DNA from 4 places in the Pararhizobium sp. genome. Region 1 is predicted to be linked to each of the others. Evidence: riboswitches for the same ligand, from Rfam matches in the RefSeq annotation. Region 1 holds a riboswitch; each other region holds the start of a gene.
What was found. A riboswitch is a leader RNA that binds a small molecule or an ion and turns the genes downstream of it on or off. The one in region 1 is predicted to bind cobalamin.
Positions count from the first base shown of each region.

Region 1 (4,319 bases):
CGGTACTGGCCATCCCTGTTTCCAACGCTATTCTTCGTCCGACCTTTCACGACAATCGAGGATAAGCGATGGCAGGCCTGCAGGGACAATGGAACGGGGTTCGTATCGCCGACCTCGACGGCAAGATAATTCTGATCACCGGAGCTTCGACCGGCATTGGCGCAGCGCTTGTGCGTGCATTTTCTGCGCAAGGCGCAAGTGTCGCCATCCACTACAACGAGAGCAGGCACGCTGCAGAAAATCTCCTTTCCGAGATCGAGAGCGCGGGCGGCAAGGCCGTTCTGGTTCAGGGCGACGTCTCGGCCGATGGCGTGACGGAGCGTGTGGTCGAAGAGGCTGCCCATCATTTCGGCCGTCTCGATGGGCTGATCAACAATGCCGGCGGCATGCTTGGCCGTGTTGCGACGTCCGAGATGAACGACGCCCATTACGAGCGCGTCATGGACCTTAATGCCCGCTCCGTGCTGGCTGCCACCCGCGCCGCGCATCCGTGGCTGAAGAAGCAGGGCGGCTTCATCATCAACACGACTTCGATCGCCGCCCGCAATGGCGGCGGCAACGGTGCCATCCTCTATGCGGCGTCGAAAGGCTTTGTCTCGACGATTACCCGTGGCCACGCCAAGGAATTTGCCGGCGACGATATCCGTGTCAACGCGGTAGCACCCGGTGTCATCGCCACGCCCTTTCATGATCGCTATACCAGCCCGGAAATGCTCGACGCCCAGCGCAAGACCGTACCGCAAGGCCGGATTGGCACGCCGGAGGAATGCGTCGGCGCCTATCTGTTTCTCGCATCTCCTACACTCTCCGGCTATGTCACCGGCCAGATCATCGAGGTCAATGGCGGTCAGCTGATGCCGTAGACAGTGACGGGCGGTGCTGTCGTCTTGACGACGCCGCCATGCTCGGACTAAGTGGCATCCGACGGTTCCCCGATGGATGACTTCGAGGGGATTAATAGGGAACACGGTGCGGAAGACCCAACAGGGACCAAGACCGTGGCTGCCCCCGCAACTGTAAGCGGATTGCCGATCGCCACCCGGCGCTTTTTAAAGCGCCAAGCCACTGCGAGCCCTCCGGGTTTGCGGGAAGGCAGGCGAAAGGCAGATATCCGCGAGCCAGGAGACCTGCCGTCGAAAGCAACATCCAACTTCCCGGGCGGGGTTGCCCGGAACAGGAGCCATCATGTCTGATTTCGACGGCCGCATCCGGCGTTCTTTCGCCGTTTTCTTCCAAACGGAATATTCCACCCATCATTAAGCGATCGGCAGATTGCCTCTGAGCGTCAAAGCAAACCCGGCTAGCCCGGCAGTGCTGTCGCACAGACACGAAATCGCCGCTTCCCATCTTTCAATTCCGCTCACGCATTGCCGCCGGGCCTGGAATTCCGTTTCAAGAAAGTCACCATGTTTACCAACCGTATCCGTCATCTTTCCCGCGTTCTGGCTCCGCTATCGGCAGCCGCCTTTGCGGTCGCAGGCTTTACCACGCCCGCTGCTGCCGCATCGACCGCCTATCCACTGACTATTACCAATTGCGGCCAGACCGTCAGCTTCGACAAGGCGCCCCAGAAGGTCGTCTCGATCGGCCAGGGCATGACCGAAATCCTGTTCTCGCTTGGTCTCGCCGACAAGATCGCCGGCACCGCCGTCTGGGTTGGCCCGGTCCTACCGGCCTTTGCCGAAGCCAACAAGACGATCAAGCGGCTGGCCGACAACGACCCGAGCTTTGAATCCGTCGTTGGCGTTGAGCCGGATCTGGTGGCGGCAGAATTCGAATGGCATGTCGGCACGCAGGGATCGGTCGGCAAGCGCGAGCAGTTTTCCGGCCTCGGCATCAATACATATGTCTCGCCGACCGATTGCGTTGCCAAGATCAATACCGACGGCGGCGACGGTGTCCGCCGCGAACTCTTCACCATGGACCTGATCTATCAGCAGATCGGAGAGCTGGCGCAGATCTTCGATATTCAGGATCGCGGCGACGCTTTGATCGCCGACCTGAAGAAGCGCGAAGCCGATGCCGTTGCATCGATCGGCGCTGCCAAGCTGGGCGCGCTGCCCGTTGTATTCTGGTTTTCCAGCAAGGAAGTGCAGGGCGATGCCTTCATCGCCGGCAAGAACAGCGCACCGGCCTATATCCTGAAGGCGCTGGGTGCGAAAAATGTGGTGACGACTGAAGAAGAGTGGCCATTGGTCGGATGGGAAACCATCGCAGAGGCCAACCCATCGGTGATCGTCATCGCCACCATGGACCGCCGCCGCTATGCCGCTGACGATCCGGCCGTGAAAATCGATTTCCTCGAGAAGGATCCGGTCACCAGCCAGCTGGATGCGGTCAAAAACAAGCGCTTCGTCGAGATGGACGCGCAATCGATGAACCCGACGATCCGCACGATCGACGGCATCGAGATCCTTGCCAAGGGCATCAAATCCTTCGGCCTGTCGCAGTGAGCCTAACCATGGTTCAACCCGTCATGGCGGGCGAACGATGGTGGGCGCGCCTGGCGCTGGTCATCCTGTCGTTCGCCGTGCTCGGTTTCATCATCAGTCTCGCCGTGTCCATCGGCGAGATTTCCATTCCGCTGGAGACAACGGCCAAGGCCGTTTCCAATCGCCTGTTCGGCACCGCGTTCGAACTCAGCCGCATCCATCAGGGTATCGTCTGGGATTACCGTCTCAGCCGCGCATTGCTGGCGGCAAGCGCTGGGGCCGCCCTTGCCCTGTCGGGGGCTATCCTGCAGGCGTTGCTGCGTAACCCGCTGGCCGAGCCCTATGTGCTCGGCATTTCCGCCGGCGCCTCGACCGGGGCCGTGGCGGTGATGATCCTGGGTTTTGGATATGGTGCGCTGACCCTGTCGACCGGCGCATTCATCGGCGCGGTCGTTGCCTTCGTTCTGGTCTCGGCGCTGGCGGCTGGAGCAGGCGGCGGGGCGGACCGGATCATTCTGGCCGGTGTTGCCGGTTCACAGCTTTTCAATGCTCTGACCTCCTATATCGTCACGACGTCGGCCAATGCCGAGCAGGCACGCGGCGTGATGTTCTGGCTGCTTGGAAGCCTTTCTGGCGTCCGCTGGCCCGATGTCTATCTCGCGGCTCCGGTCGCCCTGCTCGGTTTTGCGGTGTCGATGTTTTATGCGCGCGCACTCGATGCCTTCACCTTCGGCGTCGATGCGGCGGCGGCATTGGGCATTGCCATCAACCGGGTACGGGTCATCCTGCTGGGCGCCACGGCGCTAATGACGGCAGCAATGGTCAGCATCGTCGGCTCCATCGGTTTTGTCGGGCTGGTCATTCCGCATGCCGCGCGGTTTCTGGTCGGCCCGTCGCATGGCCGCCTGTTGCCGGCATCGGCAATCATTGGCGCGATCTTCATGGTGGCTGCCGATATCGTCTCGCGCATCATCATTCCGCAGCAGATCCTGCCGATCGGCGTCGTCACGGCGCTGTTCGGCGCACCTGCCTTCGCGCTCATTCTCTATAGGGCGAGGAGGCCGGTGTGAGCATTTCCATCAAGGACGTGCGCTGGTCGGCCGGTGGCCTGATGATCGTCAACGGCATCAGTATCGACGTCGCCGCCGGAAAAACGCTTGGTCTGCTCGGTCCAAACGGTTCCGGAAAATCCAGCCTTCTCAAGCTGATCTGCCGTTTGCGCAACGTCAAGAGCGGCGTCATTGCGCTCGGCCATGCCGATATCGCCGGAATGGCCCGTCTCGATATCGCCCGGCGCGTGGCACTGGTCGAACAGCAGGCGACGACCGAGGCGCAGGTCACCGTGCTGGATGTTGTCCGGCTGGGGCGCACGCCGCATCGCGGGCCGCTATCGCCGTGGAGTGCGGCCGACGACAAGGCTGTCAACGACGCGCTGCATCACGTCGGCCTGCCGGAGCGGGCCGGCCAGTTCTGGCATACGCTATCGGGCGGCGAGCGTCAGCGGGTGCATATTGCCCGGGCACTGGCGCAGACCCCGAGCGAATTGCTGCTCGACGAGCCGACGAACCATCTCGATATCCAGCACCAGCTGGAAATCCTGTCGCTGGTGGCCAAGCTGCCGGTCACCAGCATCATCGCGCTGCACGACCTCAATCTGGCAGCGATGTTTTGCGATAGCCTCGCCATCCTCCACCACGGCAAGGTCGTGGCCGCCGGTACGCCGGAAGAGGTTCTGACCGAAGAGCTGATCGGCCGGGTCTTCGGCGTGCGTGCCTATATCGAACGCTCGGCCCATCACGGGCGCCAGCATGTGCAATACCGGATTGACTAGAACCCGCGCGGTTGCCAGCATGCGCAGTGGCGGCGGAACCCGGCTCTCCATAAGTG
Region 1 covers NZ_CBDIHY010000001.1:186,435-190,753, reverse strand. The annotation lists gene ACQY8Q_RS00850 (SDR family NAD(P)-dependent oxidoreductase) at 69-863, shown strand; cobalamin riboswitch at 909-1,149, shown strand; gene ACQY8Q_RS00845 (ABC transporter substrate-binding protein) at 1,407-2,453, shown strand; gene ACQY8Q_RS00840 (FecCD family ABC transporter permease) at 2,462-3,502, shown strand; gene ACQY8Q_RS00835 (ABC transporter ATP-binding protein) at 3,499-4,263, shown strand.

Region 2 (4,319 bases), on a different contig from region 1:
GAAGGATGAAGCAATCGTCATGTCAGGCGACCCGAACCAGAGGGGTGGAGATGGAGCTGCCCTGCAGGCGGTCCGCCAGGAAGTTGGTGTACCATTCGACGAACTGCATCACGCCGCCTTCGTGTTCCGGCGAATAGGGGCCGGGCTGATAGGCGGGCGAGCGGATGCCGAAGGCATTTTCCTCGACGATCTGGCGATCCTGGTCGTTGGTCTCGGTCCAGACATGCGTCAGTTCTTCAATATTGTAATCAACGCCTTCGACGGCATCCTTGTGCACCAGCCATTTGGTCGTCACCTGGGTGAGTTCGGGGCCAAGCGGCAGGACGCGGAAGGTGATGGCGTGATCGGCCAGCACATGGTTCCAGGTGCTCGGATAGTGGAACAACAACAGCGTGCCGATATGGCTCTGGCTGACATCGTCGGACAGCTGGCGCTGGACGGCGCGCTTGCCGGACATGGTGTAGCTTTCAGCCCCTTCGATCAGCGGCATGCGGGCGACGCGGAACTGGCCTTTGTGATCGATCTTGAACTCGCTCGGCAGGCCTGAGGCTTCGCAATGTGCCCAATGGGCGGCGATGACCGGATCGTCCTTGGCACCCTGCACGCCGGTTGCTGTTGGGGCTTCCGGATAGGTGCGGCAAAGTTCGGGGTGGTTTGCGGCGCAGTGGTAGCACTCGCGGTTGTTTTCCCAGACGAGTTTCCAGTTGCCCTTCTCGATGATCGTGCTTTCAAACGCGACCTTGGTGTCTTTCAGATTGTGGGGCGTCACATAGGACGACACCATGTCGCGCACGGGCTGGAAATCCATCGCCTCTTCCGCGAGGCAGATAAAGATATAGCCGCCGATGGTTTCGCAGTGGATCGGTTTCAGACCATGCTGGTTCTTGTCGAAGTCCTCGCCCATCTGGCGGGCGAACAGCAGCTTGCCATCCAGCTCATAGGTCCACTGGTGATAGGGACAGACGAGCTTGGCAGACGAGCCCTTGGCACCGGCGCAGACGCGCGAACCGCGATGGCGGCAGGAATTGTGCAGCGCCCGCACAGTACCGGTGCGGTCACGGACGATGACGACCGGATATTCGCCGACCTGGACGGTGAAATAATTGCCGGATTTCGGGATTTCGCAGTCATGGCCGATGAACAGCCAGTCCTTGTACCAGATCTCCTCCATATCGAGCCTGTAGAGATCGGGATCGGTGTAGAAGGCCTGTTCAAGGCTGTGTGTATCGCGCCGGTTCTTCAATGTGCGGAGGACTTCACTGCGGAGATCCATGGTCATTTCCTTGTGCTCGCCAACTTTTTTGAAAGTTGCAGCATACAGGAAAGGAACCGCCGGCGCGCCGGGAGAGCGCGTGGTTACAGTGGTTCTCCTTCCGGCTGCCCGCCGCAACCCAGATATCAATTTCATCACAAGGCTGGTTTCCGGGCTCTGGAGCTGTCCTTGCGGACGATCCCGGCGCCTTCCCGGATTTCTCCAGTGGCCTTTTGCCGAGGTTTCGCTCCACCACCGTTGCGGGGGCAGCGCCGGATTTCGACCGGCTTCCCAATTCTCCGCCCTTCCCTATAAAGACGGCACCTTGAGTGTCTTCATCTAATCCTCACGCCCGGAAAAACAGCCGCCAATTAACGACATCCGATTCCAGAAAGACGACACGCAACATATTGCTTGAGACCACAGTCCATCTGGCTATTTTATAAGCATAAACAACGTGATCTTCTGAATTTTCAGCAAAAGCCCGGTTTTCCGCGCAACGCTTCGGCAATCGGCTGCAATGCGGCCTCTTTGCGACATCGAACAGCGCCAATACTGGCGCAGTCATGCGCATATTTCGCGGCAAAAGGTTTAAGCTTGGCAAGACTGCATTAACCATAACACGTTAGCGTCATCTCACGAGCGATTACGCCCCGGAGTGCTTCGTCCGCATTCTGCGCATTTTGGTACAGGCCGATGTCAAACTTGAGATATTTCGATGCCGCCGCAGTCAAGAAGCCGGTTCCGGCGGCGAAGGCCGCGATCTATACCGAATTCCTGCGCACCGGGCGGATCAACCGGCACCAGCAGGAATGGAGTGCCGCTGAAAAGCGCTATCTGACCCACCAGGAGGTCGCCACCCGCACCGGCAAGAAGCTTGAAGCGGCCGGGACCGTGACGCATGACCGGATCAACGGCTTCCACCGCTCGATCCGTTTCCCGAAACTGCTGTTTCACCGCACGCTCGCCGATAGCCCGCATCTCGGCTACTGCCACGTCACCGCAGCGCGGACGAAATTCGCCAAGTTCGAGGACGTCCGCTGGTCGTTCTACATTGCCAACTTCTTCTCCGACATCGGCGACGACCAGCACTTTTTCGAGAAGATCAAACTCGGTTATTCGCGGATGTATTTTGCCGTCGCAACCGAGATGGATGCCGAGGCAGGCAAGCTGACTGTCAATCGCGCCGTGCACGACAATGGGCTGTTGTTTCGCACCCGTGACCCAAAGGAAGCACTGAAGAACGTGCTTCTGCTTGGCGCCCGCAACGAACAGCTTCGCAAGATCATCGGCAGCCTCTGATCACTGCTTGTAGATCAGCCAGTCGCGCCCGGGCGGCTGCTCGCTTTCGGCCCCATGAACGATCGTCTGGTCTCCACCCTTGCCCTGCGCCCTGCCGAGCGCCTTTTCCGCCGTACCGACAAGATCGAAAGCGTTGCTGGCATCATCCGACATGCATATGCCGACCGAAAGCGTGACGCAGCCGAGATCGCGGCCGGTTTTCGGATGTTTGAAATGCGTGCCGCGCAAGGCCGAGCGCAAAAGCGCCACAAGCCGCACCACCTCCCGCTCCTCGCCCGCGGTAACCAGAAAACCGAAACGGGTGCCGTCGAAACGGGCGACCAGTTCGCTTGACGGAAACGCCTGCTGGATAATCCCGCCGATATGCTTGGCCAACGGCTCCGCCAATGCGGCCGCCTGTTCGCCGGACAATCGCCGGCTGGTATCGGGTTCGGCAATGGCGATGCCGCAGGCAAGCGGCAGGTCGGGATCGGCGTAGACCTTGGCGAGCGCCTTGTTGAAGGCGCGGCGATTGGCAAGCCCGGTGACCGTATCTGAGAATTTCCGCGCTTCGAAGTCGGCAAGGTCCTTCTGGACACCGGCGATGACGGTGGATTGCGCGATGACGCTCTCTCCCAATTCGGCATTGTGCGACACCTGCCGTTCGGTGGCCCGCTTCAGCGCCTGGATGGAATTGGCAAGCGCCGCCTGGCTTGCGTCATCGGACACCACCAGCGCTTTCGTCGCCTCGCTGATCAACCGTCCATAATCATCAAGCTGGTCCTTTTCCCGCGACAGAAGGTTCATGAAATTGCTCATCTCGTCGCGCACGATCGTTGTCGATCGCGCCAGCACACTCGCCTCGTGATGATGCGGCAGATATTTGCGGCCAAGTTCGTCAAGCGCCGTTTGCGACTTGTATTTGCCGAGTGCGATGAACTCGCGGACCAGATCCGGATTGGCGCCGCCATAAGCCTCGTAGACAAGTTCATAATTCCTCGGAATGGCATCGATGCCCATCTGGTGCATGGCGGTGGCGATCCGCAGGGCAAGGTCGTTCGGCATGGATTTCTTGTTGGCCATAAGGGCTCCGGCTGAGTGCAGGATCGGACAGCTAACATGGCTGGCTTTCTCTGCCGCTAACCGGACCTGTCGCATTTTAGGAAACCTTAATTCCGGCTTTCGCGAAGCGGCACATGTGATGCCACTCTTCAGATCGCCAGCGAATGCGCTTGGCAACGTCCAGCTTCCCCCTGTAAAGGAAACCCCGGAGCGCCTGCCTGGCTTTTCAAAGACGGGCGCATTGACGTTTGGAAGCTTGATGGCGCTGATCATAGACACACGAACCGAGCCGGACCGCGCCTTGGCGGTCGCCTGCGAAACGCTCGGTGAAGGCCTGCCGGTCGCGATCCCGACAGAGACGGTCTATGGGCTGGCGGCCGACGCCACCAATCCCGATGCGATCAGCCGCATCTATGAAATGAAGGGCCGCCCGCGCTTCAATCCGCTAATCTGCCATGTCGCCGATTTTGCCATGGTAGAGGCACACGTCACCATCGATCCCCTATCTCGAAAGCTGGCCGAGGCCTTCTGGCCGGGGCCGCTGACGCTGATCCTGCCGATCAAACCGGAAAGCAGCGTGCATCCCCTGGCCTCCGCCGGTCTCGATACGCTTGGCATCCGCATGCCCGATGGTTTTTCACGAGAGGTCATCAAGCGCTTTGGCAGGCCCCTGGCAGCACCGAGCGCCAATACCTCCGGCAAAATCAGCCCGACCAGTGCAGCC
Region 2 covers NZ_CBDIHY010000003.1:2,499,478-2,503,796, reverse strand. The annotation lists gene ACQY8Q_RS17675 (2Fe-2S iron-sulfur cluster-binding protein) at 1-21, opposite strand, end outside; gene ACQY8Q_RS17670 (aromatic ring-hydroxylating oxygenase subunit alpha) at 23-1,273, opposite strand; cobalamin riboswitch at 1,397-1,595, opposite strand; gene ACQY8Q_RS17665 (hypothetical protein) at 1,599-1,820, opposite strand; gene ACQY8Q_RS17660 (DUF6656 family protein) at 1,949-2,554, shown strand; gene ACQY8Q_RS17655 (diguanylate cyclase domain-containing protein) at 2,555-3,616, opposite strand; gene ACQY8Q_RS17650 (L-threonylcarbamoyladenylate synthase) at 3,855-4,319, shown strand, end outside.
Region 2: another riboswitch for cobalamin. It lies ahead of ACQY8Q_RS17670 (aromatic ring-hydroxylating oxygenase subunit alpha); the one in region 1 lies ahead of ACQY8Q_RS00845 (ABC transporter substrate-binding protein).

Region 3 (4,319 bases), on a different contig from region 1:
ACGCTAAATGGGAACGCCAAAGAAGCCGGGACGGCGAGGCATCGGCGGCGCCGAAAATAGGGATGCGCAGAACCAGGGCTTTTGGCGAGTGCGATGGCACGAGCGTAGCAGCAGTTATTGACTGGACCGTTCGAGCGCCGGAAAGCGCTGCACGTACCGGTGCGATCGGCGGGATATAGCTTCCACAGCGCCGTACCGTCGCTGCCGACGGTGGCCGAGTCGCCCAAATCTACTTATCGAGAAAAAACGAAACGAGGCGCGACCGGATACCGGACGCGCCTTGGACTAAAAAGCCCGAATCTCGTCAGAAGCCGCCGCTATTAGCGGGTTGGCTTCTTCTTCGGTGCGGGCAGAAGGCCTTCGCGCTGAAGCTGCTTGCGCGCATTCTTGCGCTGACGGCTGATAGCTTCTGCCTTCTGACGCGCCTTTTTGACGGACGGCTTCTCGTATGCTTCCCGCATACGCATTTCACGGAAGACGCCTTCGCGCTGAAGCTTCTTCTTCAGCACCCGGAGTGCCTGATCGACGTTGTTATCACGAACCAATACTTGCATGTGAATCTTTCAAAGTCTGATGTTCACTAAAGAGATGGCAGGGGCAGTAGAGCAATTTACGAACCAAATCCAGAGCGCGGGGCAAATTTTCTCACATAATTAGCCTAGTCTTTTGCGTAGCCCCCCAAACTTTAGCAGGAATACCCTTGATCAATTGGGTGGTTTTCCATCGGGAGCGCTGAAAAACAAGCCGCAACACCCCTCAGCCAAAGCTGCGGTGACCGGCGAGATTTGGAAACCTCATTGGATGCCCCAACACAAATAATGGAGCCTGATTCTGCTCAACCTCGTGATCCGCCGGTTACCGCAGGAACATGATATTGCTTCAGCGACACCCCGCCGGGCGCCCGCTCCTGTAGAAAGCAAAGCTGGCTTCCAGAATATTGAGGATCATTCGGGCGAGAGGGCTTAAGATCGGGTTCACCAATGTTTGACATAGCTCGGAAAAGCAGTGAATGCGGACCAAAACCGTGGGAACAAAATGCAAGTGTTAAACAGACCCAGACAGAATGGACCATACCGAGATCGCGATATCGGCTGCCAGGAGGCGCTTGAGCAATCCTTCCTGACTCTCGCGGAGTTGCATTCGGGTGAGGTTCTGGACGCAGCCGCCGGCAAGCTTTCATCAACCTTGATGGCATTGGCAAAGCGCGCTGAAAGCGTCGGCTGGACGCTGGAGGAAGCGGAAGTGGCCATCAGCGAATTGGCGCAAAATCTACTCGATGAGAACACGGGACACGGTTGAGACGTCCGGGTGACCGACCATTTGCTGAGGTAACGCCTACTCAACGCCACTTTCATTCCCCGGCTGTTTTCTTGAAGGTACGCCGCTGGAAATGCTCCTGCTCAATGAGGTACGCCGCCGGCCGGAACTCGGGACGGTTCCAGATTGCGTTGCGTCACAAACAACATCCGACAGGCTGTACGGTCGCCACAATGGCGCTTGACGCAGAGTGCGTAATTAAATAACATAACAGCCGTGATGAAGATATTGAAAGAGCGGAATCCGGCGTTGTCTGGTTGGTGGAATCGTGCGAGATGTCGTTCTGATGGTGCTGCTTCCAGGTGACCCTGGAGCGGCTGAAAAGGGAACACGGTGAGGACGACCCATCAAGGGCCAAAACCGTGGCTGCCCCCGCAACTGTAAGCGGAGAGTGCATTCACAACATCCCACTGGCCAAAAGCCGGGAAGGGGTGGATGCGCACTGACCCGCGAGCCAGGAGACCTGCCATCATCGATGATCAACTGCAACGGACGGGGTGTTCCGATGGAAAAAATCTGGCCTGAAAGCTGCGCTCTTGCGCGCCTGCACTTTGTCGCCATGTGGACTCCGGACGTCGCCTCCGGGGATAAAACATGGCGCATCATCCACAGCACATCATAACCGTCTGCACCGATTGCCGGATCACTGGAACCGCGTGCCGCCCGGGACTGGCACTGCTCGCCCGCCTGAACGACAGCCTGTCGCGCATGGGCGTTGCCAGCGGCTCTGATTTTTCGGTCGAGGGCACCGTCTGTATGGCCGGTTGCCAACGTCCGTGCACGATCGCATTCCAGGCCAGCGGCAAGGCGACCTATCTGTTTGGCGACATCGCGCCGGACACGGATATCGGCGCACTGGTGGATTTTGCCGCCATCTATGCCGAACGGCCGGATGGCTTGACGCGCGAGGCCGAACGCCCCCGCGGTCTCGGCGGCAAGACCATTGCCCGCATCCCGGCGGCTTTCCTTATCTCGGAACATCCCGGAGAGCGCATCCAATGAGACTGTGGTTGCGGGAGATAACCCATGAGCTGTGATGGCAGGGGCGCAAGCCTCAACGTTCTGGGCCTTAGCTGGGGACCAAGAGCCAATCTGCTGCTCGTTCGCGATGTCAGCTTCTCACTGGAAGCTGGCAACCGGCTCGCCATCGTCGGGCCGAACGGTGCCGGCAAGACGTCGCTGTTGCGCTGCCTTTATCGGGGCGTGGCCCCTGTGGCGGGTCGCATCGAAATCGATGGCGAGGACATTCGCACGCTTTCCGCCCGGGCTGTGGCTCGCCGTGTCGCCGTCGTGCTGCAGGAAATGCCGGCAGACTTCCCTTTCACCGTACTTGATGTGGTGATGATGGGCCGCATTCCGAGGCGCCAGGGACTGACAGGCTGGACGGACGAGGACCGTGCCCAGGTCAGACATTGCCTGGAACATCTGGATCTCGCCGCCATGGCCAATCGTCAGTTCACGACGCTGTCTGGCGGTGAAAAGCAGCGTGTGCTGGTCGCCCGGGCGCTGGCGCAGCAACCGGACATCATCATCCTTGATGAGCCGACCAACCATCTCGATATCCGCCACCAGCTGGAGATTCTTCATCTGCTCGCGGGGCTGAAGCTGACCATCGTCACCAGCCTGCATGATATCAATCTGGCCAGTACGTTTGCCACCCATGTGGCGCTGATGCGCGACGGCCGGATGGTCGGCTTCGGCCTGCCGCACGACGTGCTGACACCCCACGCGATTTCGACCACCTTTGGCGTCACCGCCCTTGCCCATCCGGGACAGGGCAACGCCGCCGCGCGCTTTTCATTTTCCCTCAAGACCGCCTGAACCGAAAGGACCAACCATGCCCTCTTTCCGCCTGTTCGCCTCCGCTGCGGGTTTCCTTGCCACGGCCTTCATCGCCATGCCGGCGTTTGCATACCCGGTCACCGTGAAGAGCTGCAACCGAGAGGTTACCTTCGATGCCGCGCCAAAACGGGCAATTTCCAACGACGTCAATCTGACTGAAATGATGCTGGCCTTGCAGCTGCAGGACCACATGGTCGGCTATACCGGCGTTTCCGGCTGGAAGACGCTGGATGAAAAGCTGCGCGACGGGGTCAAGGAACTCCCCGAACTGTCGGAGAAATATCCGACCAAGGAGGTCCTGCTCAATGCCGACGCCGACTTCTTTTTCGCCGGCTGGAACTACGGCATGAAGGTCGGCGGCGAGGTGACACCAGAAACACTCGATCCCTTCAAGATCAAGGTCTACGAACTGACGGAATCCTGCATTCACGTCATGGCCAAAGCCAAACCAACGATGAACGACATGTTTGTCGATATTCTCAACCTCGGCGCAATCTTCGGCGTCGATGACAAAGCAAAGGCACTCGTCGCAGGTTACGAAAAAGGGCTTGCCGACGTCAAAGGCCGGATCGGCGAGGTCAAGCAGCCCGTTCGCGTCTTTGTCTATGATTCGGGCACCGAGAAGCCATTTACATCTGGACGTTTCGGTATTCCAACCGCAATGATCGAGGCCGCCGGCGGCGCCAACATCATGGAAGATGTCGAGAAAAGCTGGGTCGAAGTATCCTGGGAGCCGGTGATCGAGCGCAATCCGCAGGTGATTGTCATCGTGAATTATGGCGACGTGACCGCCGAGCAGAAGATCGCCTTCATGAAGGAAAATCCCGCCTTCAGAAGCCTCGACGCCATCAAGAACGATCGTTTTGTGGTGCTCGACTATGTCGAAGCCACACCCGGCCCACGCAGCATCGACGCGATCAGCCGCCTAGCCGACGCATTTCATCCACGCAACATGTAGCAACAGTTGATCCGAAACATCCGGCCGGGCGAACGATCTGCCCGGCCTTTGCTTACTGCGTACAATGGACACCACATGACCAGCAGCCGATTTTTTCTGATGATAACCGCACCGGCGATCCTGATCGGTCTGAGCGTCACAGCGGGCGTCTCTCTGGGCGCTGCCCCCATTTCGTTCGCCACCGTCTGGTCCATCGTTGCCA
Region 3 covers NZ_CBDIHY010000002.1:274,676-278,994, reverse strand. The annotation lists gene rpsU (30S ribosomal protein S21) at 321-554, opposite strand; gene ACQY8Q_RS02825 (hypothetical protein) at 1,006-1,299, shown strand; cobalamin riboswitch at 1,588-1,802, shown strand; gene ACQY8Q_RS02820 (DUF1636 family protein) at 1,912-2,319, shown strand; gene ACQY8Q_RS02815 (ABC transporter ATP-binding protein) at 2,344-3,138, shown strand; gene ACQY8Q_RS02810 (ABC transporter substrate-binding protein) at 3,155-4,117, shown strand; gene ACQY8Q_RS02805 (FecCD family ABC transporter permease) at 4,193-4,319, shown strand, end outside.
Region 3: another riboswitch for cobalamin. It lies ahead of ACQY8Q_RS02820 (DUF1636 family protein); the one in region 1 lies ahead of ACQY8Q_RS00845 (ABC transporter substrate-binding protein).

Region 4 (4,319 bases), on a different contig from region 1:
AGTGCGCAGGATGCTCCTTCGCACCCGGCACGGTGCCGGTACGCTCAGGCGAGAGAAACACGTGACCTTCCGTTCGATATCCCTTGCGGCGCTGATAGCCCCGCTTCTTCTGGTCATGACGACCACGGCCGACGCTTCAGCGGTGTGCGAACGGCTGAACGCCCGCCTTGCCGGCCTGCCGAAAATCGTCGCATCCAATGCAAATCTGCGCGACTATACCGGTGCGATCTCCCGTCAGAACCTGGACCTGCGGCAGGCGCGCAGCGATCTGAGGCGGATGGGATGCAGTTCAGGCAGTGTCATCATCGTCGGCGGTCCGAACGAAGACGCCTGCAACAGCCTGGACGCTGAAATCTCGCAGATGCAAATGGATCTCAAAACACTGAAGGCCCGTCGGCTGAACCTTCTGGAAGGCGGCGACAGCGACGTGACCCGGCGGCGCATTCATGCGGCGCTTGCTGCCAATCGCTGCGGCGAGGAGCAGGATGAAGTGCTCAGTGCCGCCATCGAGGAACCGGAAACCCATCGCAATATCCTGAACGACCTGCCGCCGATCGGCGAAGGCTATCCGGACATGCGCGGCAGCAACACCGATTTCACTACGCCGGATAACGGCTTCGGCCCGAGCGCCGACTATCCCGGCAACCTGCGCACAATGTGCGTGCGCACCTGTGATGGTGCGTTCTTCCCGATCTCCTCGAACTCATCGCCAGCCGATTTTCAACGCGATGCCGAAGCATGCCAACGGCGCTGCCCGGGAACGGAGACGGCACTTTACTATCATGAGCTGGCGACCGAAGAGACAAACCAGATGGTCTCGGCTGCCACAGGCGAACCCTATGCCGATCTACCCTCGGCTTTCGCCTACAAGACCCGCGATCTTAGCCAGCCCGGCCAATGCGGCTGCGCTCCCGTCGGACGCACGGCGACGCAGCAGAGCACCCCGAACGATGGCAAGGGCGTTATCGAGGTTCGCACCCGCAAGAAGGCTGATCCCGCGGAGGTGAAAAGCACCGTTGCCGACCGGGCCTACAATCCACAGGATAACAAGGTTCGTGTCGTCGGCCCGAGCTTCCTTCCGTCGCAGGAAACCTCGATTGACCTGCGGCATCCAGCCGGCCCCGGATATCAGGAACTGCAGCAGACCAACTGATCACTTCATAGGTCGCCCACCCCAGCAGTCGGAAAATACCAGGTCCTCGAGCGGCAAGCGCTGGCGCCAGCCTTTGACGGCCAATTCCGGCTCGGCATAGAGCGTATCGACATAGCCAAGACACAGCCAGGCGATGATCTCGATATGATCTGGAATGCCGAGCACGTCCTTGATATCGCGCTCATGGAAAATGCTGACCCAGCCGACGCCGACGCCTTCGGCGCGTGCGGCAAGCCAGAGGTTCTGCACGGCGCAGACTGTCGAAAATGCATCCATGCGCGGATTGTGCGTCCGGCCGAGAACGACCTTACCGGCGCGGGTCGGATCGCAGGTGACGCAGATACTCACGGGCGCCTTGCGGATTCCTTCGAGCTTCAATGAGCGGTACTTGCCCTGCGCCTCGCCTTCAAACATCAGCGCCGCCTCTTCGTTGGCCCGCTGGAATGCCTCGAAGACACGAGTACGCCGGCCCTCGTCGCGGACGACAATGAAATTCCAGGGCTGCATGAAGCCGACCGACGGCGCGCTGTGAGCGGCAGCGAGCAACCGCCTGATCAGCGCGTCCGGCAAGGGCGCAGGCAGGAACTGATCGCGCACGTCGCGGCGGGTTTCAATGGCGCGGTAGACGGCTGCGCGCTCGTCCGATGAAAATGCGTCCGCCCTCACAAGGCAGTCTTGCGGTTCAGTTTGCATCGTTTGATCCCCAACAATGCGAAACCTCCCGCCGTCCGCGCGGGGCTGGTCTATCTCGTCAGGCCGGTCTTCTGACTGCGGATCATCCGGTTTTGCCGCCTTCCCGGATTGCTTGAAGATCCAGTGGCATAATTCTGAAATGATTCAGAGATTCAATAAAGCAAAACCGTCCCCGTTACAGCGCTGGGCACGTCCCGGACTTTCACCGGGTTCCCGATTCTCCCGCTTGCGCAGGCACCTGAACGAAACGATATGGCCATAGCAGGCCGCCGTTTGCAAGGCGGCCCGCCGGTTGTCATCAGATCGCCGCGACCGGATGCGGCGAACCGTCATAGGCACCCCAGATCGACTGATCCAAACAGATCATCGATCCGGTCATCAGGCCGGATTCCGCCGACGACAGATAGGCGCAGGCGCGCGCGACTTCGGCCGGATCGACCAGACGGCCGAAGGGCTGGCTCGCCGCTGCCTTTTCCAGCCAGTCGCTGGCCGCGCCATGAAATTCGCGTTGGATGCGATCCTCGCCTTCGGATGCCATCCAGCCGATATTCAGACCGTTGACCCGAATCCGGTTGCGCAGCACGGCATAAGCCGTGTTTTTGGTCAGCGTTTCCAGTGCGCCTTTGGAAGCGCAATAGGCAGAGATGAAAGGTTGGCCGGCCATGGCCGACATCGAACCGATATTGACGATGGTTCCCTCGATCTTCTCGCGGCGCATGACGTTGATCGCTTCCTGCATCAGGAAGAACGGCGCCCGCACGTTGACGGCAAACATCCGGTCGAACAGTTCCGGGCTGGTATCGAGGATTGTGCCGCGATCTGTAATCGCCGCCGCGTTCACCAGTGCATCGATACGGCCGAATTCCGTGTCGCAAGCCAAAACCACCTTGCGCGCATCCTCGACCTTTTCCAGATCGGCCTGCACATAGACCACCCGGGTTCCTGTCGCCTTGCCGATCTCGGCCGCCTTGGCCTCGCCCTTGGCGGCATTGCGGCCGCAGATGACGATACCGGCGGCACCCCGTTCGGCAAACAGCGTGGCAATCGCCGCCCCCAGCCCTTGTGTGCCACCCGTGACGATCGCGATCTTGCCATCGAGACGGCCATAATCATTGCTCATTGTATTCCTCCATTTTCGATATCGCCGATGCCAAAAACTCCCGCCCGGCATTCGGGCAGGAGCTCACATTGAGAGAGATGTTTCCGCTAGCTGAGCTTCTTCTCCGACTGGGCTGCAAGCGCTGCCGCAAAAGCGGCTTCCTCCCAACCACCCGACAGCGCTTCGTGCATCAACTGTGCCTGCGTTTTCGGCGCAAGCCCGCCAACTGGCGGATCCCGGTCGAGATTGGTCGGGAAGGAATAACCTTCGGCGCAGGACGCAATGGCACACGCCGCTTCCGCCGAAGACAACCGGCCGTCGGCAAGCATCGCCTTCAGGGCCGGATAGAGAACGGCACTCATGCGCTCCCGGTTGACCGTCTCCATTGCCCGGCCAAACGCCGAGGAGACCTGCAGGAGGTTTGCCACCCGCTTGATCCCTTCGGAACGATTGGTGCCGGCGGCATGGAAGAGGGCCGGGTTAAAGAAGACCAGATCGCCCTTCGACAGCGGCAACTGCACATGGTGACGATCGAAATAATCGCGAAACTCCTGGCGCTTCAGTGCCAGATAGCCCGGAACATAGGTCTGGCTGTAGGGCAGAAACAACGTCGGTCCGCTTTCCAGCGGCATGTCGCAATGCGCCACCGCCCCTTGCAGCGTCAGGACCGGTGACAACCGATGAACATGCGCAGGAAACTGCTCGATGACAGACGAAGTCTGGAAGCCGAGATGATAGTCCCGGTGCGCCGATTGCGCCGCCCCGCCGGGATTGACCCGGTTGACCTGCGCCGTCATCTGGTAGCTCGGCCCGAGCCAGGCTTCGCTGACCAGAGCGATCACGGCATTGCCATAGTAGGCGGCAAAATTCTGAGGGTCGCGCAAGCAGTGTTTTTCCAGCGAATTCCAGATGCGGTCATTGGCGCCCGGCTTGGCAAAATGGTCGCCGCCACCGGTATTGGTCTGGTGCTGCTCGTTGATGATGTCGTCGAAAATGCCGCTCGCCGCATCGATGACGGCCGTGTCCTCGAAAGCGTGCTTCAGCACGATGACACCCGGCCCCGTCGCAAAGGCCTCGCAGATTTCCGCCAGCACCGCCCGGCGCCCCTCCTGTGAAGCTGCCGCCTTCAGCACACTGGCGCTGTCATAGATCAGAACATTCTTCTCGACGGCTGCCGCATGTGGATAGTCGGCAAGCGATGTCGTGCGCTCCACCTCGGCGCGAAAATCCTCAAGGTCACAGGCAGCTTCCGTCAGCCAGACCCGGTCCGCGCGCTGCTTCACGATATTGTCGGTTTTCATCCCATTTCCTCCCGCCGGATGTCTGTCGATGACCGCACTATACGCGGAGGAGAAAGCTGATATAGAGCAGAAA
Region 4 covers NZ_CBDIHY010000003.1:3,739,005-3,743,323, forward strand. The annotation lists gene ACQY8Q_RS23965 (DUF2865 domain-containing protein) at 116-1,153, shown strand; gene bluB (5,6-dimethylbenzimidazole synthase) at 1,154-1,846, opposite strand; cobalamin riboswitch at 1,891-2,102, opposite strand; gene ACQY8Q_RS23975 (SDR family oxidoreductase) at 2,145-2,966, opposite strand; gene ACQY8Q_RS23980 (phytanoyl-CoA dioxygenase family protein) at 3,053-4,246, opposite strand.
Region 4: another riboswitch for cobalamin. It lies ahead of bluB (5,6-dimethylbenzimidazole synthase); the one in region 1 lies ahead of ACQY8Q_RS00845 (ABC transporter substrate-binding protein).